DNA from 4 places in the Brachybacterium kimchii genome. Region 1 is predicted to be linked to each of the others. Evidence: riboswitches for the same ligand, from Rfam matches in the RefSeq annotation. Region 1 holds a riboswitch; each other region holds the start of a gene.

What was found. A riboswitch is a leader RNA that binds a small molecule or an ion and turns the genes downstream of it on or off. The one in region 1 is predicted to bind thiamine pyrophosphate.
Region 2: another riboswitch for thiamine pyrophosphate. It lies ahead of thiM (hydroxyethylthiazole kinase); the one in region 1 lies ahead of M4486_RS07705 (ECF transporter S component).
Region 3: another riboswitch for thiamine pyrophosphate. It lies ahead of M4486_RS16270 (TenA family protein); the one in region 1 lies ahead of M4486_RS07705 (ECF transporter S component).
Region 4: another riboswitch for thiamine pyrophosphate. It lies ahead of thiC (phosphomethylpyrimidine synthase ThiC); the one in region 1 lies ahead of M4486_RS07705 (ECF transporter S component).

What each region holds. Positions count from the first base shown of each region.
Region 1 is NZ_CP097218.1:1,604,225-1,608,428, reverse strand. Features, by position in the region: gene M4486_RS07710 (ATP-binding cassette domain-containing protein) at 1-1,542, opposite strand, end outside; gene M4486_RS07705 (ECF transporter S component) at 1,539-2,249, opposite strand; TPP riboswitch at 2,325-2,431, opposite strand; gene M4486_RS07700 (hypothetical protein) at 2,696-3,274, opposite strand; gene M4486_RS07695 (M13 family metallopeptidase) at 3,282-4,204, opposite strand, start outside.
Region 2 is NZ_CP097218.1:1,950,726-1,954,929, forward strand. Features, by position in the region: gene M4486_RS09205 (TetR/AcrR family transcriptional regulator) at 1-282, opposite strand, end outside; gene M4486_RS09210 (MFS transporter) at 377-1,711, opposite strand; TPP riboswitch at 2,006-2,101, shown strand; gene thiM (hydroxyethylthiazole kinase) at 2,182-3,114, shown strand; gene thiE (thiamine phosphate synthase) at 3,111-3,779, shown strand; gene thiD (bifunctional hydroxymethylpyrimidine kinase/phosphomethylpyrimidine kinase) at 3,812-4,204, opposite strand, start outside.
Region 3 is NZ_CP097218.1:3,575,685-3,579,888, forward strand. Features, by position in the region: gene M4486_RS16260 (glycogen debranching N-terminal domain-containing protein) at 1-192, opposite strand, end outside; gene M4486_RS16265 (TenA family protein) at 247-906, opposite strand; gene M4486_RS16270 (TenA family protein) at 903-1,592, opposite strand; TPP riboswitch at 1,583-1,677, opposite strand; gene M4486_RS16275 (SLC13 family permease) at 1,772-2,947, shown strand; gene M4486_RS16280 (DUF421 domain-containing protein) at 2,960-3,532, opposite strand; gene M4486_RS16285 (aconitate hydratase) at 3,578-4,204, opposite strand, start outside.
Region 4 is NZ_CP097218.1:3,262,865-3,267,068, forward strand. Features, by position in the region: gene M4486_RS14890 (MFS transporter) at 1-49, opposite strand, end outside; gene thiC (phosphomethylpyrimidine synthase ThiC) at 162-1,919, opposite strand; TPP riboswitch at 1,919-2,029, opposite strand; gene M4486_RS14900 (Ltp family lipoprotein) at 2,282-3,106, shown strand; gene M4486_RS14905 (hypothetical protein) at 3,185-3,988, shown strand; gene M4486_RS14910 (alpha/beta fold hydrolase) at 4,093-4,204, opposite strand, start outside.

The sequences.
Region 1 (4,204 bases):
GTCGGTCGCGGCCGGCTCCGGGGAGGCGGACTGCGCGTCGTCGCCCGTGCTCACGTGCTCCGCGAGGTCCATGCGCACGTGCGCGCGCGTGATGAGATCGGGGTCGTGCGTCGCGGCCAGCACTGCGCAGCCGCGCGCGGACGCCTCCTCGAGCAGGGCGAACAGCTGGGTGCGACGCTCCTGGTCGAGTCCCACGGTGGGCTCGTCCAGCACGAGGAGGGCGGGTTCCTGGGCGAGGGCGGCGATGATCGCGAGGCGTCGTTGCTCGCCCCCGGAGAGCTCGAAGGGCTGAGCGTCCGAGAGGTGCGCGAGGTCGGCGCGCCGCAGCAGGCTCTCGGCGAGTTCGGGGTCGTGCGCCCAGGGCGAGGCGGTGACCTCAGCGCGCACGGTGCGGGCGACGAAGGAGTGCTCGGGCTCCTGAGGGACGAAGGCGATCTTGGTGGGCTCGGGACGTTCGAGGTGTCCTCCGGCCGGATCGGCGAGGCCCAGGATCGTGCGCAGGAGCGTGGTCTTGCCGCTGCCGCTCGGCCCGGTGAGGACCGCGACACATCCTGTGGGAACGGCCAGGTCGATGCCGTCGAGGAGGGGCGAGGCGACGGCCCGCTTCCCCCGGACCTCGTCCCGTCGTCGCCGTCGCGTGATCGAGACTCTCGAGAGCGACAGCACCGGCGGGCCGCACGTGCCGGATGCGCGCGCAGGGGCCGGCATGGCGGCCGGGTCGGGAGCGGCGGCCGGATCGGGCATGGTGGCCGGATCGGGCTGCTCGAGGACGTCGTCGGGAGCGCCGTCCGCGAGCACGTGCGCCTGCGCTCCGAGCACGATCACGCGGTCCACGTGCGGGGCCCAGCCCTCGGCGTCGTGGTCGGCGACCACCAGGGTGCGATCGCCGACCGCATCCAGGATCGCGGCGCGGACCGCGCAGGCCGTCGGCCGATCGAGCATGCTCAGCGGCTCGTCCAGCAGCAGCGCACCGGGATCCAGCGCCAGGGAGCCGGCGAGGGCGAGCCTCTGCTGCTGCCCGCCGCTGAGATCCCACGGCGAGGTCGCGGCGTCCAGCCCGACGCGCGCCGCGTGCAGGGCGGAGGTCACGCGGCGCTGGATCTCCTCGCGGTCCAACGCCGCGTTCTCGGGCCCGAAGGCCGCGTCCCGGCCGACGCTCCCGCCGATCAGGGCGTGCAGCGGCTGCTGCAGGAGCAGTCCGCGCTCGCCCGGCCGGGTGGGGCCGGTGGCATCACCCGCGAGGTCGCCCGTGCTGGTGTCGAGCAGGCCCGTGAGGGCCCGGAGCACCGTCGACTTGCCGCCGCCGCTGGGCCCCGTGAGCAGCACGCGCTGGCCGGCCGGGATGTGCAGGGTGAGGTCGTCGATCGTCGGGCGGGAGCGGGTCGACGGCGTCCAGGTGACGGCGTCGAGAGCGAGCGGCACGGCGGCGTGGGAGGCGGGGCCCGTTCCGTCGGGAGCCGCGTCGCCGAGCGTCCCGTCGGCCCCAGCGGTCGTCCCGTCGGTCCCAGAGGTCGCCCCGAGCACCGTCGGCCCCGCGCTCATGCGCGCGACCGCCGTCCCCACTGGCGCCCTGCCGGGAAGGCGCTCAGGGCGCCGGTCGCGCCGAGGGCGCGCACGATCAGCCACCCCAGCACCCCGCACAGCAGCGCACCGGAGACGATGAAGAAGCCCAGCAGCGCCCAGGCCGAGGCCCAGGACCACTCGGGGTAGTAGGAGAAGCGCTCGTAGACCCATTCGAGGATCCCCGAGAGCGCGCCGCCGGCGATCGCCACGGGCAGGGTGAAGCGGCGGTAGGCGGTGACGAGGAACGCGATCTCGACGCCTCCGCCCTGCAGCAGGCCGCTGACCACAGTGCCGATGCCCCACTGCCCGCCGAGGACCATCTCGAGGACGGCGGCGATGACCTCCGCCAGCACGGCGGCGCCGGGACGGCGCACGATGAGCATCGCCACCAGCGCGGGCAGGAACCACACGCCCGCGAGCAGCCCCACCGACGGGGGCAGGACGGCCTGCAGCGGGGTGAACAGGGTGTACACCTGGCCCCAGGCGAGGAACACGAAGGCGAAGACGACGCCGATCGCGACCGTCAGCACGAGGTCCACGGTGCGGTAGGCCGGCAGCGGCCGACGTGCGAGGGCGTCGCTCGCCGGTGCTGGTGCTGGTGCCGGTGCTGGTGCCGGGGACGCGCCGGTCGCCGCGGTCTTCTCGGCGCGCGCGGAGGGGGCGGCGGGGGTGGAGCTGGTCGACATCTGGTTCTCCTTCCGATGCGGAAGGGGCCGCGAGGCCCGTCGGCCCCGGATGCAGTCATCCGGCGCGGCGGACATCGCAGAAGAATCCCGACTCCCTACGCCGGTCTGAACCGGATCAGGTTCGAGGGTCTGCGCTCTGTGCGCACTCTCAGCACCTCTGCGGTGCTCCCCTGTCTGTGGATGTCAGCGTCGATGATATCGCGCAGGGCGGTCGGTGCGCCCTCGGGATGTGCGCCAGATCGCCCGGGTCGGCCGATGCCCGACGGCTCGTGCGAGGCGACGGGATCGGACGGTCCCGTCCCGACCGGCTCCCGAACGGGCGAACGGGCGCGAGAAGTACGAAACGGTTGCCAAGAGCGCTCTTGGCAACCGTTTCGTACTTCTCGCGACGCAGACGGGGCGCGGATGGGCCGACGAGCGGTCGGCGGGGCTTCAGCGCGCGCGGATCAGCGGCGGGCGCGGATGGCCTGGTCGATCGCCTCGGCGGCGGCGCGGGGATCGTCGGGGGAGAGCAGGAAGTGGGTGCCCTCGCGACCGATGATCTCCACGAGCGTCCCGGGACGCGAGACCATCAGGCGGTACGAGGACCGCTGCTCGCCGGTGGTGAAGACCTTGCGGCCGGGCAGCGCCTCGATGCTCCCGCTCTCGGGCGCGATCACGCGGCCGCGGCGCCAGCCGAGCCCGCCCACCGTCACGCCGAGCGATTCGCCCGGGATGCGGCGCAGCTGCACGGTGCGGAAGTCGGCGACGGGCCAGGCGGGGCGCGGCAGGAACCCGCCGAGGCTCACGGTCACCCCGTCGACGTCGACCACGAACCGGGTGGCCAGCCGCATCCACGACCAGAAGGCGTACACGAGCACGGCCAGGGCGAGCACCAGGCCCAGCACGACCGTCTCGCCGCGCGCCCAGGCGATCGCGTACCCGGCGATGCCGACGCCGATCACAGCGCTCATGCCGATGCGGGTCCAGCCCACCGCGCCGGGAGTCGTCCGCCCCACGTGGAAGGGCGCCTCCGGCCTGCTCACGGTGTCCTCACCAGATGCTCACGCGGTCTTCGGGCGCGCGGTACATCGCGTCGTCCTCGCGCACGTCGAAGGCCGCGTGGAAGGCGTCGAGGTTGCTCGCGATCGCGTTGCAGCGGAACTCGGCGGGGGAGTGCGGGTCGATCGCCAGCATGCGCGCCGCGTCCTGCGCGCGGGACTTCGCGCGCCACACCGTGGCCCAGGACCAGAACACGCGCTGCAGGCCGCTCAGGTCGTCCAGTCGCGGCGGGTTCCCGCCGGAGCGCGCGAGGTAGGCCTTGATCGCGATGGTGAGGCCGCCCAGGTCGCCGATGTTCTCGCCGATCGTGAGGCTTCCGTTGACATGGGGCAGCTCGTCGCCGCCGATGACCGCGCCATCCCCACCGTCTGCGCCGACCGCGCCGACCGCGTCGCCCCCATCGGCCGCGTCAGTCGCCGTCGCCTCCGCCTGCTCGCGCAGCACGCGCGGGGTGAGGGCGTCGAACTGGTCGATGAGCGCGCGGGTGCGCTGCTCGAAGGCCTCGCGGTCCTCGTCGGTCCACCACGAGCGCAGGTTGCCCTCGCCGTCGTACTTCGAGCCCTGGTCGTCGAAGCCGTGCCCGATCTCGTGGCCGATCACGGCGCCGATGCCGCCGAAGTTCACGGCGTCCTCGGCCTCGGCATCGAAGAACGGCGGCTCGAGGATCGCGGCGGGGAAGACGATCTCGTTCGCGCCCGGGTTGTAGTAGGCGTTGACCGTCTGCGGGGTCATGTGCCACTCGTCGCGGTCGACGGGCCCGGCGAGCTTCGCGAAGTCGTGGGCGGCGTCGTGCGCGCGGGCGGCGCGGACCGAGGCGACGAGGTCGTGGGGGTCGAGCACGAGGCCCTCGTAGGTCCGCCACACGTCGGGGTAGGCGATCTTCGGGGTGAACAGCTCGAGCTTGGCGAGGGCCT
Region 2 (4,204 bases), 350 kb from region 1:
ATGGGCGAGGCCCGACGGCGAGATCCCGGCGCCCTCGGCGACCTGCGCCATGGAGGTCGCTCCGAAGCCCTGACGGGCGATGAGGTCCACGGCCGTCTGCAGCGCCTGTTCGCGGACCACCGCGGAGTCCTGCCCGCGGGGCCGTCCCGGGCGTCGACGGACCGGACGCTTCTCGGCGGCCGGCCCCTTGGCGGTGCTGCGCTCGCGCGGCCCGCGCGAGGCGACGGTCCCCTCGGCGGCGCTCGCGGTCGCGGCGGCGCGCGTGGTCTGCTCGGTGTTCATGGGCTCCCCTTCGGCACAGGTCTCCGTCGACCTGGGACGAGAGCGGGCCGGTGCGATCGTGCCGCACCGGCCCGTCATCAATGTGTCACCCCTACTATTTCACGCCGCGGATGAACATCGTGAGCACAGCGCCGATGACGCCCGAGATCGCGGCGGCCACGAAGAGGACCGTGAAGTCGGTGCCCCCGCCGATGCGGGCGAGGAGCATCCCGCCCAGGGCCGGGGCGATCGACTGCGGCAGGGCGTTGGCCATGTTGAAGACGCCCAGGTCCTTGCCCGCCGTCCTGCGGTCGGGGAGCACCTCGAACACGAGTGCGAGGTCGACGGCGAGGTAGGTCCCGTAGGCGAGGCCCATGATGGCCTCGCACAGGAAGAACCCGCCGACGGAGTCGACGTGGGCGAGCATGTAGGTGCCCAGTCCGAAGACGAGGATCGACCCCGCCACGAGCACCTTGCGGCGTCCGATCCGGTCGGAGATCCATCCGGCGGCCAGTCCGGCGACCATGGACAGCACCGTGTAGATCGTGACGCCGGTGGCGACCGCGGTGGCGGCCGCCGCGTCCTCGAGCCCCAGGTGGTTCGTCATGAACAGCACGCGGAAGCTGATGAACAGGTAGGAGGCCAGGATGATCATGAACCTGCCCCACCAGGCCAGTCCGAAGTCCGGGAACTTCAGGGGATTGGTCCAGAACGAGGTGACCAGCTCGCGCACGTTGAACGGGTAGCGGTTCTGCTTGAGCACCGGATCCGGGATCATCAGCGCGTAGACGGTCACCAGCACGAAGCCGAGCACGGCGGGGATCATGAACAGCCCCACCATGGTCCCGCCGAAGAACGAGGCCAGCCAGGTCGCGGCCATGATGGCGGAGTTCTGGGCGATGCCCACGATGCCGGAGACCTTGCCGTATTGCTCGTCCGGCAGCTGATCGGCGAGCGAGGCCGTGTATGCCGCGTACGCCATGTTCGCGCAGGCCTGCGCGATGAACCAGCCGGTGGCCAGCACCACGACGTTCGGCGCGATCGCCATGATGAGGATCGCCGCGCACATCGCGAAGGCCCCGCCGATGATCCACGGTCGGCGCCGCCCCAGTCCCGATCGCGTGCGATCGGAGAGGCGTCCGCCGAGGGCGTTGAAGACGAGCGCTGCGATCGCGCCCGGGGCGAGGGCGGCGGCCGCGATCGAGGCCTGCTCCGCCGGGAGGTCCGAGAGCGTGCGGGCCTTCATCTGGACCGACACCGTCGCGGGCCCCATCAGGGCGACGAACAGGCCGAACTGCCCCAGGAAGATGCCGATGACATACCAGATCGGCTTCTTCCGGTCCGGCTTGATGCCCATGGCGGGCACGCGCAGTCGCGGGCCGAGGATGTTGGGGCTGCCCGTCGGGTCGACGGTCGGATCGACCTCGAGATCGGGTGCGGCAGTGGACACGGGAGACTCCTTCGTCATGACCGTCGGGCGATGCTCGCGACGGTGTGCGTGCGGTCCGTGCGACCGTGCCGAAAGTATTAGTTGCCACGAACTATTTTGTCGAGCCGCGGACTTCCGCACGGACGTCCTGGACGCCCGACCGACTCTCTGAGCTGGTCACCCCGAGCAGCGCCGTGCCACACATCACAGGCGCGCACCACAGGATTCCGTGGCGCCACGGGCGTGCGGAGCGTCGTGTCGGCCGTGGAGCGGGCGGCGCGCCCCGGCGTCCTCTCCGGCGCGCTAGGCTCGTCGGCACGTGACACGGGGTGCCGCCGATGGCGGCTGAGAGCAGACCCGTCGAACCTGATCCAGTCAGCGCTGGCGTAGGGAATGTCCGAAGCCGCGGCCGGGTGCCGACGATCCTCCAGGATCCTCGCCGATCACCCGCCGCGGCCGCTCCGGCCCCTCGCCCCGACGAGAGGAGCCCGATGGCCCCCGCAACCCCCGCAGACGGCATCCCCGAGGTCGCCGCCGATCCCTCCGCGCGCCCCGCGGCACCCGTCGGTCCCGTCGATCCCGCAGGGCTCGCCGCCCGCTGCGGCGACCTTCTGGACGCGGTGCGCGAGCGCGGTCCGCTGGTCCACGCCATCACGAACTCTGTGGTCACGAACGTGACGGCGAACGTGGTGCTCGCGATCGGCGCCGCCCCGGCGATGGTCGACATCGTGGGCGAGGCCGGCGACTTCGCCGCGGTCGCCGACGGTCTTCTCATCAACCTGGGCACCCCCGCGCCCGAGCAGCGCGAGGCCATGCGCGAAGCCGTCAGCGGCGCCCGCCGCTCGGGCACGCCGTGGGTCCTGGACCCTGTCGCGATCGGATCGCTGCGGGTGCGCACGCCTCTCGCCGCCGAGCTGGTGGCCCAGGGACCGACCGCCGTGCGCGGCAACGCCTCGGAGATCCTCGCCCTCGCCGGTGAGGGCACGGGCGGCCGAGGCGTCGACTCCTCCGACCCGATCGACGCGGCCGTCGCGGCGGCGACCGGCCTGGCGCGGACCCACGGCACGGTGGTCGCGGTCTCCGGCGAGCGCGACCTCATCACCGACGGGAGCACTCTCGTGGAGGTCGCCGGTGGCAGTGCGATGCTGACCCGCATGACCGGCGGGGGCTGCGCCCTCGGCGCCGTGATCGCGACCTTCCTGGGCGTGCGACCCGACGGGACGCCTGCTCTCGAGGCCGTCGTCGCCGCGCATTCCGCCTACTCCGCGGCGGCCGAGCGCGCCGCCTCCGGGGCCGATGGTCCGGGCACCTTCGCGCCCCGGCTGCTCGACGCCCTCGCCGCCATCGGCCCGGACGAGCTCCGGGCGCCCGGGCGCCTGCACGTCAGCCTCGCGGATCAGGGCGACGGGGGCGAGGCGGCATGAGGCCCTCGAGCGAGAGCCTCGGCCTGTACCTCGTCACCGACGCCGCGCTGTGCGGTGCGCGCGGCATCGTGCGCACGGTCGAGCTCGCCGTCGAGGGCGGTGCGCGCGTGGTGCAGCTGCGGGAGAAGCACGCGGACCTCGCCGAGCACGTGCGCCTGCTGGAGCGTCTCGCGCGGGTGATCGACGCCCGCGCGCTGCTGCTGGTGAACGACCGCGTGGACGCCGCCGTCGCGGCACGCGAGCAGGGGATCCGCGTGGACGGCGTGCACCTGGGGCAGGGCGACGAGGACGTGCGCCGTGCACGAGAACTGCTCGGGCCCGACGCCGTCATCGGGCTCAGCGCGAACACGTCGGCGCATCTGGACGCCGTGGCCGCGCTGCCGGAGGGCACCGTCGACCACGTGGGCATCGGCGCGATCCGCGCGACCGCCACCAAGGCGGATCATCCGCCGGCCCTCGGCGTCGAGGGGTTCGCGCTGCTCGCGGCCGCGTCCCCGGTGCCGAGCGTCGCGATCGGCGGGATCACCACGGCCGACGTCCCGGCCCTGCGGCGCGCGGGCGCCTCGGGGTGCGCGGTAGTCTCGGCGGTCTGCGCGGCCGACGACCCCCTGCGCGCGTCCCGCGTGCTCAGCGCGGCCTGGACCGAGGCGGCGCCGGACCGGTGACCCCGGGTCCGCAGGGCGAGCCGGCGCCGGGGTCAGCGCGCCGGGATCCCCTCGCCCTCCCACAGCGCGAAGAAGTGGTGCAGCGGTCCGTGGCCGCGCCCCACGTCGAGCCGGTCGCTCGCGGCGAGCGCGCCATGGAGGTACTCCTTGGCGCCGCGCACGGCGTCCTCGACGGGCATGCGCGGCAGCCGAGCGGCGATCGCCGCCGAGAGCGTGCAGCCGGTGCCGTGGTCGTTGGTCGTCTCGATGCGCGGGGCGGGCAGCTCGAGGATGCCCTCGCTCCCGCACAGCAGATCGGTGCTGGTGGGCGACCCCTCGAGGTGGCCGCCCTTGAGGAGGACGCGGCGCGGTCCGAGGGCCAGCAGGTCGTGGGCGCGCCGGCGCATCTCCGCCTCGCTCCAGTCGGGCTCCTCCCCCAGCAGCAC
Region 3 (4,204 bases), 2.0 Mb from region 1:
GGTGAGGTCGGAGACGACGCGGGTGTCTCCGAGATAGATGCCCTGCGCGCCGGCGCCCGTGATCGTGCCGTCGGGCGCCGACCAGGCCTGCAGTGGAGCGCGCAGCACCACGGCGAGGTCGTGGAGGAAGGGTTGGTGGTTCTCGAACTGCCGCGGCGCGGACGGGCTCGGGGAGGACGCGTGCGTGCTCACCGCTTCATGCTTGCACGCGCGGTCTTCGTGCGCTCGGCGAATGCACGCCCGCGCTCAGTCCAGCGCCTGCTGCCAGAACGCGGCCTCCATGCGGGTGGCCGTGCGGAAGATCCTCTCGAGCCGCGCCCGGCGGTGGGCAGGCAGGTCGCCGCCCGCGAGCTCGTCGAGCCGCGCGGCGGCCACGGCGGCGCTCGCCTGGAACTCCTGCCCCGCGTACTCGGCGATCCACTCGCCGTAGGGATGCTCGGCGCCCTCGGCGAGGCGCGGCGCGAGCGCGGTCCCGATCTCCGCATAGCCGATCGCGCAGGGCGCGAGGGCGACCTGCAGGTCCAGGGCGTCCCCGGCCATGCCGGTGTCCAGGACGAAGCGCGTGTAGGCGACGGTGCCGGGCTTCTCGTCGGCCGTCTCGAGCACCTCGCGGTCGATGCCCCACGACGCCGTGAGCCGCACGTGCAGAGCGGTCTCGGTGACGATCGCGGTCAGGGAGTCCGCGGCCGAGCGGATGCCCTCGAGAGTGTCGGCCTTGTACGCGGCCAGGGCATTGGCCCGCGCGAACTGGAAGAGGAACAGGTAGTCCTGGACCAGGTAGTCCTGGAAGGCGGCCAGGGGGAGCGTGCCCTCGCCCAGCCGCGTCACGAAGGGATGGTGGACGTAGGCGTCCCAGTCCTCGGCGGCGGAGGCCTTGAGCCGGTCGAACAGGGAAGGTGCGCTCATGCCGACGCCCCCTCGGGGGCCGTCTCGTAGGCCGCGTCGAAGAAGTCGTTCTCGAGCCGGACGGTGCGCGCGAAGAAGCTGCGCACGCGCTCGGGGTCCTCGATCTCGGCGGCGTCGAGCTCGGCGCGCAGGAAGTCCACGAGATCGCGGAAACCGGGACCGTCGTGCAGGGAGATCCACTCGGCGTGGACGAAGCTCTCGGGCAGGGGAGCGGGCGCCCTGGTCGCCCAGTCCAGGTAGAGCCATTCGGTGACCAGCAGGACCGCGAGGATCGCGGCGTGGTCGCGGGTCTCCGCGGCCTCGCGGAACACGTCGAGGAAGCCGTCGGTGGGTGCGGTGTTCGGGATCTGCGCGCGCTGCTCCTCGCTCACCCCGAGCGCGTCGAGGGCGCGCAAGAAGTACGTGTTCTCGTCACCGGCGACCTCTCCGGCGAAGCGCGCGAAGCGCAGCCGGGCGGCGGGGGTGCGGGCGGTGGCCAGCGCGGCGCCGATCAGCTGCAGGAAGGCGTCGAGGAAGCGATGGTCCTGCACCAGGTAGCGCGCCATCACCTCGTCCGGGACGGTTCCCGCGTGCAGCTCGCGCACGAAGCGGTGACCGACGGCGCGCTCCCACGCCTGGGCGTGCTGGTGGCGCAGGGACGCCGTCAACGCGGCATCCTCGAAGAACGGACGTGGGGCACGTGTCATGGCGGCAATCCCTCCGCGAGTACGAGCTCGATCAGGTTCAGCGGGTGTGTTCTCAGCCCTGGTCAGGGCACCCCGTGCACGTGCGAGGCTATCGCCGCCGCGCCCATCGGACACGGTCGTCCCGCGGCGTGAGAGGGAGCGGGGCCTGCGGGAGGACGCCGCGGTCTACGCTTCGCAGCATGCTCGGACTCCTGCGCAGGCGCGCCGGCGCGCTCGCGATCGGGGCGCTCGCCCTGGGCGCCGTGCTGTGCGTCCTCAGCGGCGGGCTGCCTTCGCAGGATCTCGCAGCACTGATGGCGCGGGTCGCGCCCGTGCTCGGATTCGTCCTCGCGATCGCGGTGCTCGCCGAGCTCGCGCGCGAAGCAGGACTCCTGGACGTGATCGCCCACGGCCTCACCGTCCTCGCGCACGGGCGCACCGCGGTGCTGTGGTGCGCCGTGTGCGCGCTCGCCGTGGTGTGCACGGCCTTCTTCTCCCTGGACACGACGGCGCTGATCATGACCCCGGTGGTCGTGCTCACGGCGCGGCGCGTCGACGTGCCCGCGGTGCCCTTCGCCCTGGCCACGGTGTGGCTCGCGAACACGGCGTCCCTGCTGCTGCCGGTCTCGAACCTCACGAACCTGCTGGCCAGGGACGTCCTGGGCGGGGGCACGGCGTCCTTCCTGGCCCGCAGCGCGGCACCGACCCTGGTCGCGATCGTGGTGCCGGTGGCCCTCGTGGCCGTCGTCCATCGCCGGGACCTGCAGGGTCGATTCCGGGCGTCGCCCGCCCCGCAGATCCATGACCGCGCGCTGCTGCGGATCAGCGGATGCGTGGTCGTCGTGCTGCTGCCCCTGCTCGTGGTGGTGCCCGCGGTGTGGATCCCGGCGGGCGCCGCCGCGCTCGTGCTGCTGCTCGCCTTCGCGCTGCGGCGCCGCGAGGCGATCGGAGCGCACCTGGTGCCCTGGCGTCCGCTCGCGATCGCCCTCGCCCTCTTCGTGCTGGTGGAGACCGCGCACGTGCAGGGTGCGACGTCGTTCGTGCTGCGCGCGGCCGACGGCGGCACGGGGCCGATGGGGCTGCTGCGCACGGCCGGCACCTCGGCGCTCGCGGCGAACGTGCTCGACAACCTCCCCGCCTTCCTCCTCCTCGAGCATCGCGCGGGGGACGATCCCACCTCCACCATGGCCCTGCTGATCGGTGTGGACGCGGGGCCGCTCATCACCCCGTGGGCATCGTTGGCCACGCTCCTGTGGCATCAGCGGATGCAGGCGATGGGCGTGCGGATCCCCTGGGTGCGCTTCATGGCGCTGGGCGCGGTCGCGGTGGTGATCACGGTGCCGCTGGCGACTCTCGCGCTGGCCGTCCTGGAGTGAGCGGTCGGGCGCTCAGGCGGCCCCCGGCTCGGACAGCAGACGCTCGGGGATCCGCTCGCGTCCGTCGACCTGGGCCACGAGATCGCGGTCGATCCGGCTGCCGCGCCGGACGATCGTGAGCGTGCCGCGGACCTCGAGGATCACCAGCTCCACCTCGTCGAGGGCGAGCACCCCGCTCACGCGCAGACGATCCAGCAGCATGCCGCGCGTCAGCCTGCTGCGACGCAGGCCGGCCGCGACCGGCTCCCCGTCGACCATGACGACGACGGGACGCGTGCGCCGCAGGAGCAGGGGGACGCGGCGGAACCTGCCCGTGACGTACTCGAGGACGACCAGGGTGCTCAGCACGACGATCGCGCCGAGCATCGTCGGGGATTCGCCGAGGGTCGCGCGGGCGGTGATGCCGCCGACGACGGCGAGGACCACGAAGCTGCCGGCGCTGGGCCGGGCCATCAGGCGCGGGCCGATCACCTGCATGAGCAGGGAGAAGAAGCCGTACAGCACGATGGTCGAGGCGACGACGCCGAGGACCGCGCTGCCGCTGATCCCGACGTAGTCGCGCCAGATGAGGTCCCAGTCGATCATGGGGCCATTGTCGTCCCTCGGGACCCGCGCCTCACGACTCGCGACTCACGCCTCGCGCGCGGCGAGCGGGATCCGTCCTCCCGCGAGCACCATCTCCACCTGGCGCGGCGAGAGCCGGTGGTGCACGGCGACCTCCCGGTCCCCGATCCGTGCGGTGAGGTCCGTGCCGGCCTCGAGCGCCGCGTGGACGCCGTCGATCTCGACGAGGTCGCCCGCGGAGATCCGGTCGTGGTCCTCGGGGTCGTCGAACTCGAGGGCGAGGATCCCGAAGTTCGCGAGGTTCTGCCAGTGGATGCGGGCGAAGGACACCGCGATGACCGCCTTCAGCCCCAGGTAGCGGGGAGCGATCACGGCGTGCTCGCGCGAGGAGCCCTGCCCGTAGTTCTTCCCGGCGACCACCACGTGGCCTCCCGAATCCTTCGCCTTCCCGGCGTTCGCGGGATAGTCCGGGTCGATGCGGGTGAAGGTGAACTCGGAGATCTTCGGGATGTTCGAGCGGTACGGGAGCACGCGCGAGCCGGCGGGCATGATCTCGTCGGTCGAGACGTCGTCGCCCATCACCAGGATCACGGGGGCCCGCAGATCGTCGTCGATCGGCGCGAACTCGGGGAGGGAGGAGATGTTCGGCCCCTTCACGAGCTCGACCTCGCGGGCCTCCTCGAGCGGCAGCGG
Region 4 (4,204 bases), 1.7 Mb from region 1:
CGGAGCTGTTTTCGAGCGCGTTGGAAGAGGGGTCCATCGTCGGGGGCATGGGAACGATTGTGGGGGCCGTCGGCTGAGGTGCGTCGGTGTGTGTCGGAATGTGTCGGAGGGAGTAGTGTGCGCCCTCCAACGTTCCGATAGGGCCTCCGGGTCATGGGAAGTCATTCACCCACCGGCACCCCGACCCCCGGCTCCGGGAGGTACACGGTCCCGCCGCGCTCGCGGAACTCCCGGGACTTCTCCGCCATGCCCGCCGCCGCGATCTCCTGCTGGGCGGCCTCGCCGCCGAACTCGTCGCGGATGTCCTGCGAGATCTTCATCGAGCAGAACTTCGGTCCGCACATCGAGCAGAAGTGCGCGGTCTTCGCGGGCTCGGCCGGCAGGGTCTCGTCGTGGTACTCCTCGGCCAGCTGCGGGTCCAGGGAGAGTCCGAACTGGTCGCGCCAGCGGAACTCGAAGCGCGCCTTCGACAGAGCGTCGTCCCGTGAGCGGGCCCCGGGGTGGCCCTTGGCGACATCGGCCGCGTGGGCGGCGATCTTGTAGGTGATCACGCCCGTCTTCACGTCGTCGCGGTCCGGCAGACCCAGGTGCTCCTTCGGGGTCACGTAGCAGAGCATCGCGGTGCCGTAGCGGGCGATCTCCGTCGCCCCGATCGCCGAGGTGATGTGGTCATACGCAGGGGCGACGTCCGTGACCAGCGGCCCGAGCGTGTAGAACGGCGCCCCGTCGCACAGCTCCTGCTGGCGCTCCACGTTCTCGCGCACCAGGTGCAGCGGCACGTGGCCAGGGCCCTCGACCATCACCTGCACGTCGTGCTGCCAGGCGCGGCGGGTGAGCTCGGCGAGGGTGTCGAGCTCGGCGAACTGGGCGGCGTCGTTCGCATCTGCCAGGGACCCGGGACGCAGCCCGTCGCCGAGCGAGAAGGAGACGTCGTAGCGGGCGAAGATCTCGCACAGCTCGTCAAAGTGCTCGTAGAGGAAGTTCTCCCGGTGCCTGGCGAGGCACCAGCCGGCCAGGATCGAGCCGCCGCGCGAGACGATGCCCGTCACCCGGTTCGCCGTCAGCGGCACGTAGCGCAGCAGCACGCCGGCGTGGATCGTCATGTAGTCCACGCCCTGCTCGGCCTGCTCGATCACCGTGTCCCGGAATATCTCCCAGGTGAGCGCGTTCGCGTCGCCGTTCACCTTCTCCAGAGCCTGGTAGATCGGGACGGTGCCGATCGGCACGGGGGAGTTGCGCAGGATCCACTCGCGAGTGGTGTGGATGTCGTCCCCGGTGGACAGATCCATGACCGTGTCCGCACCCCAGCGGGTGGCCCACTCGAGCTTGGAGACCTCCTCGGCGATCGACGAGGTGACCGCCGAGTTCCCGATGTTCGCGTTGACCTTCACCAGGAAGCGTCGGCCGATGATCATCGGTTCCGCCTCGGGGTGGTTCACGTTCGCGGGGATGATCGCGCGGCCCGCGGCGAGCTCCTCGCGCACGAGCTCGACGTCGCAGCCCTCCCGCAGCGCCACGAAACGCATCTCGGGGGAGATCTCGCCTCGACGGGCGTAGTGCATCTGCGTGACGGTGCGTCCGCCGACCGAGCGGACCGGCGAGCGACGCGCGCCGCGCCACTCGGCGCTCGCCCCGCCGCGGCGCACCGCCCCGCGGCCGTCATCGGCCAGGTCACGGGCACGTCCCTGGTACTCCTCGACGTCGCCGCGATCGCGGATCCAGTTCTCGCGCAGCGCGGGCAGGCCGACCTCCGGCTCGCTGCCGGGGCCGGCGGTCCGGTAGACCTCGAGCGGCGGGTTCGGCGTCCCGGTGGGGGAGTCGTCCTGGGAGATCCTCGTGACCGGCACGCGGATGTCGTGCTCGGAGTCCTCGAGGTGGCCGAGGCAGTGGGTGGGGTAGTTCTCAGGGCGTGCAGACATGCAGTCGCTCTCCTTCTTCCTTCGCCGGCATGACCCGGAGCAGGTTCGGTCGGTACTCGGACTGCGTCAGTCCGATCTCAGCCCGTTGCGACGGGCACCCGAGGGATCGGCGACGACCGTAGCACGGGGGACGTGCGGTGGCGGCGGGCGGTCCGCGACGGGCAACGCACGCGGAGTCGCACGGCGGACTCGGTCGGATCCCACGCGTCCCGTCTGCCGCGGTGTCGGGTCGCGAGACGTCGGGTCGGCCGTCCGAGATGTCCGTAGAGTTCTCCCTGCCGTCCCTCCTCCGCGCACGCTGACGGGTCCGCGAACCCTCGCGACGGGGGCCCGCACATACCTCCTTCCGAACGGAACGACAGATGACCAGCTCGACCCCTTCCCCCGAGAACAACGGCTCCGCGAACTCCGGGTTCCCCGACGCCGGGTCCGCGAATGGTGCCTACGGCTCCGCCGGCGACACCTATGGTTCGGCGAGCGGTCCCTACGGGGCCGCGGACGGAGCCTCCGGCTCCGCGGCCCCCGCCCCGCAGTACGGGGACTCCTCGCAGGCCCCGCAGTTCTCCGCGTCCCCGCAGACCCCGGGCCAGGGGCAGGAGCCGCCGAAGAAGTCCAAGACGCTGTGGTGGGTGCTGGGCGGCTGCGGCTGCCTCGCGCTGCTCGCGATCGCGGCCGTCATCATCGTGATCGTCGTGCTCGTCAACAGCGCAGACACCGATGACGAGCCCGCTCCGACCACGGTCTCCGCCTCCTCGTCCGACGACGACGCGTCGGACGAGCCCAGCGACTCCGCCACGCCCTCCGACCACACCGTCGACGCGACCCCGGACGACGAGTCGTCGGCCGACGCCGACGATTCCGGCGACTCCGCTGCCGACGGCACGGACGTCGACCCCGACGACAAGGACGGCGCCCTCGCCGACGCGAAGATCCAGTCCGACATGCTCTTCTCCTCGAAGAAGGGCATCCACGACACCCTCGTCTTCGAGGGCTACAGCGAGGAGACCGCCACCTACGCGGTCGACCACGTGGACGCCGACTGGAACAAGAACGCGCTGGAGAAGGCCAAGTCGTACTCCGCGGACGGCATGTCCGACGACGAGATCCGCGACCAGATCACCTCCGAGTACGGCGAGCAGTTCACGAAGGAGCAGGCGGACTACGCGATCAAGCACCTGCACGACTGAGCGCGTCGTCGGTGGCGCCGCCGCGCCGCGTCACCCCACAACGGCTGGTTCGTCGGTCCTTCGGAGCAGAATGCGCACATGAGACCGACCAGCGATCCGGCCGAGGAGCCGGGGGAGTGCAGGGGTACAGCCCCGCCCGAGGGCGCCTCGGTCTTCGACGCCCTGTGCGCCCACTACGCCCAGGGGCTCGCGAGCGGCGGTGACGTGCGCTGGCTCGCCCACGCGTGGTCCACGCTCGCCGTCGTCGGTGAGGTGCCCGTCGAGATCCCGTCGGGAGGCGTCGAAGGGGCCGATGCGCGCATCCGCCTGGCGGCGCTCGCCCTGTTCGGCGCCACCTATGACGGCACGGACGAGGAGCCCGAGCCGCCTGCGATCCTCGAGGGGGCCCATGCCCTCGCCGCGGCCGACATGGCCGCGTGGATGGCCGCGCATGACCTGATGACCGTCGCCCAGCTGCAGGCCGAGGCCGAGCGCGTCGACCCGGACGGCCCGACGGCGGAGGTCCCGGCGGCAGACAGCGCGGCCCGGGAGCAGTCCGACACGTACCCGGCCCGGGACGCCCCGGTCACCGACCCTGCCCTGTGCACGGAGGACGTCGAGTTCGCGATCGACGCGGTCGCCGGCGAGGTCATCAGCGCCTACTCGCGGCTGCGTCCGCACGTCGTCGCGCTCTTCGCCGAGCTGTGGGCGCAGAGCTACCCCGCGTCGGACCCGGAGGACGCGGACGACTCCCGCAACGGCGGGACCTTCGTGTTCCCGCACTCGACCTATCCGCTGCCCGACAACGAGACGCTGATGATCCTGAACGACAACGGCAGCGACACGGAGAAGCGCGCCGCCATGCTGCGGCTCTTCGCGCAGATGCAGTCGCTGAGGACCTGAGCCGTCCGCAGCGGTCCGCAGCGGCCCCGCATCCGGGCTCGCCGCCGATCGGGCTCGATTCGGTCAGTCCGACTCGATCAGTCCGACTCGATCAGCCGAAGCGATCAGTCCGCGAGGAAGTCTGTGATCAGCGCGTTCACCCGGTCCGGGCACTGACGGTTCGACCAGTGCCCCGCCCCGGCGATCAGTTCGAACCTCGCACCGGGGATGGCGTCC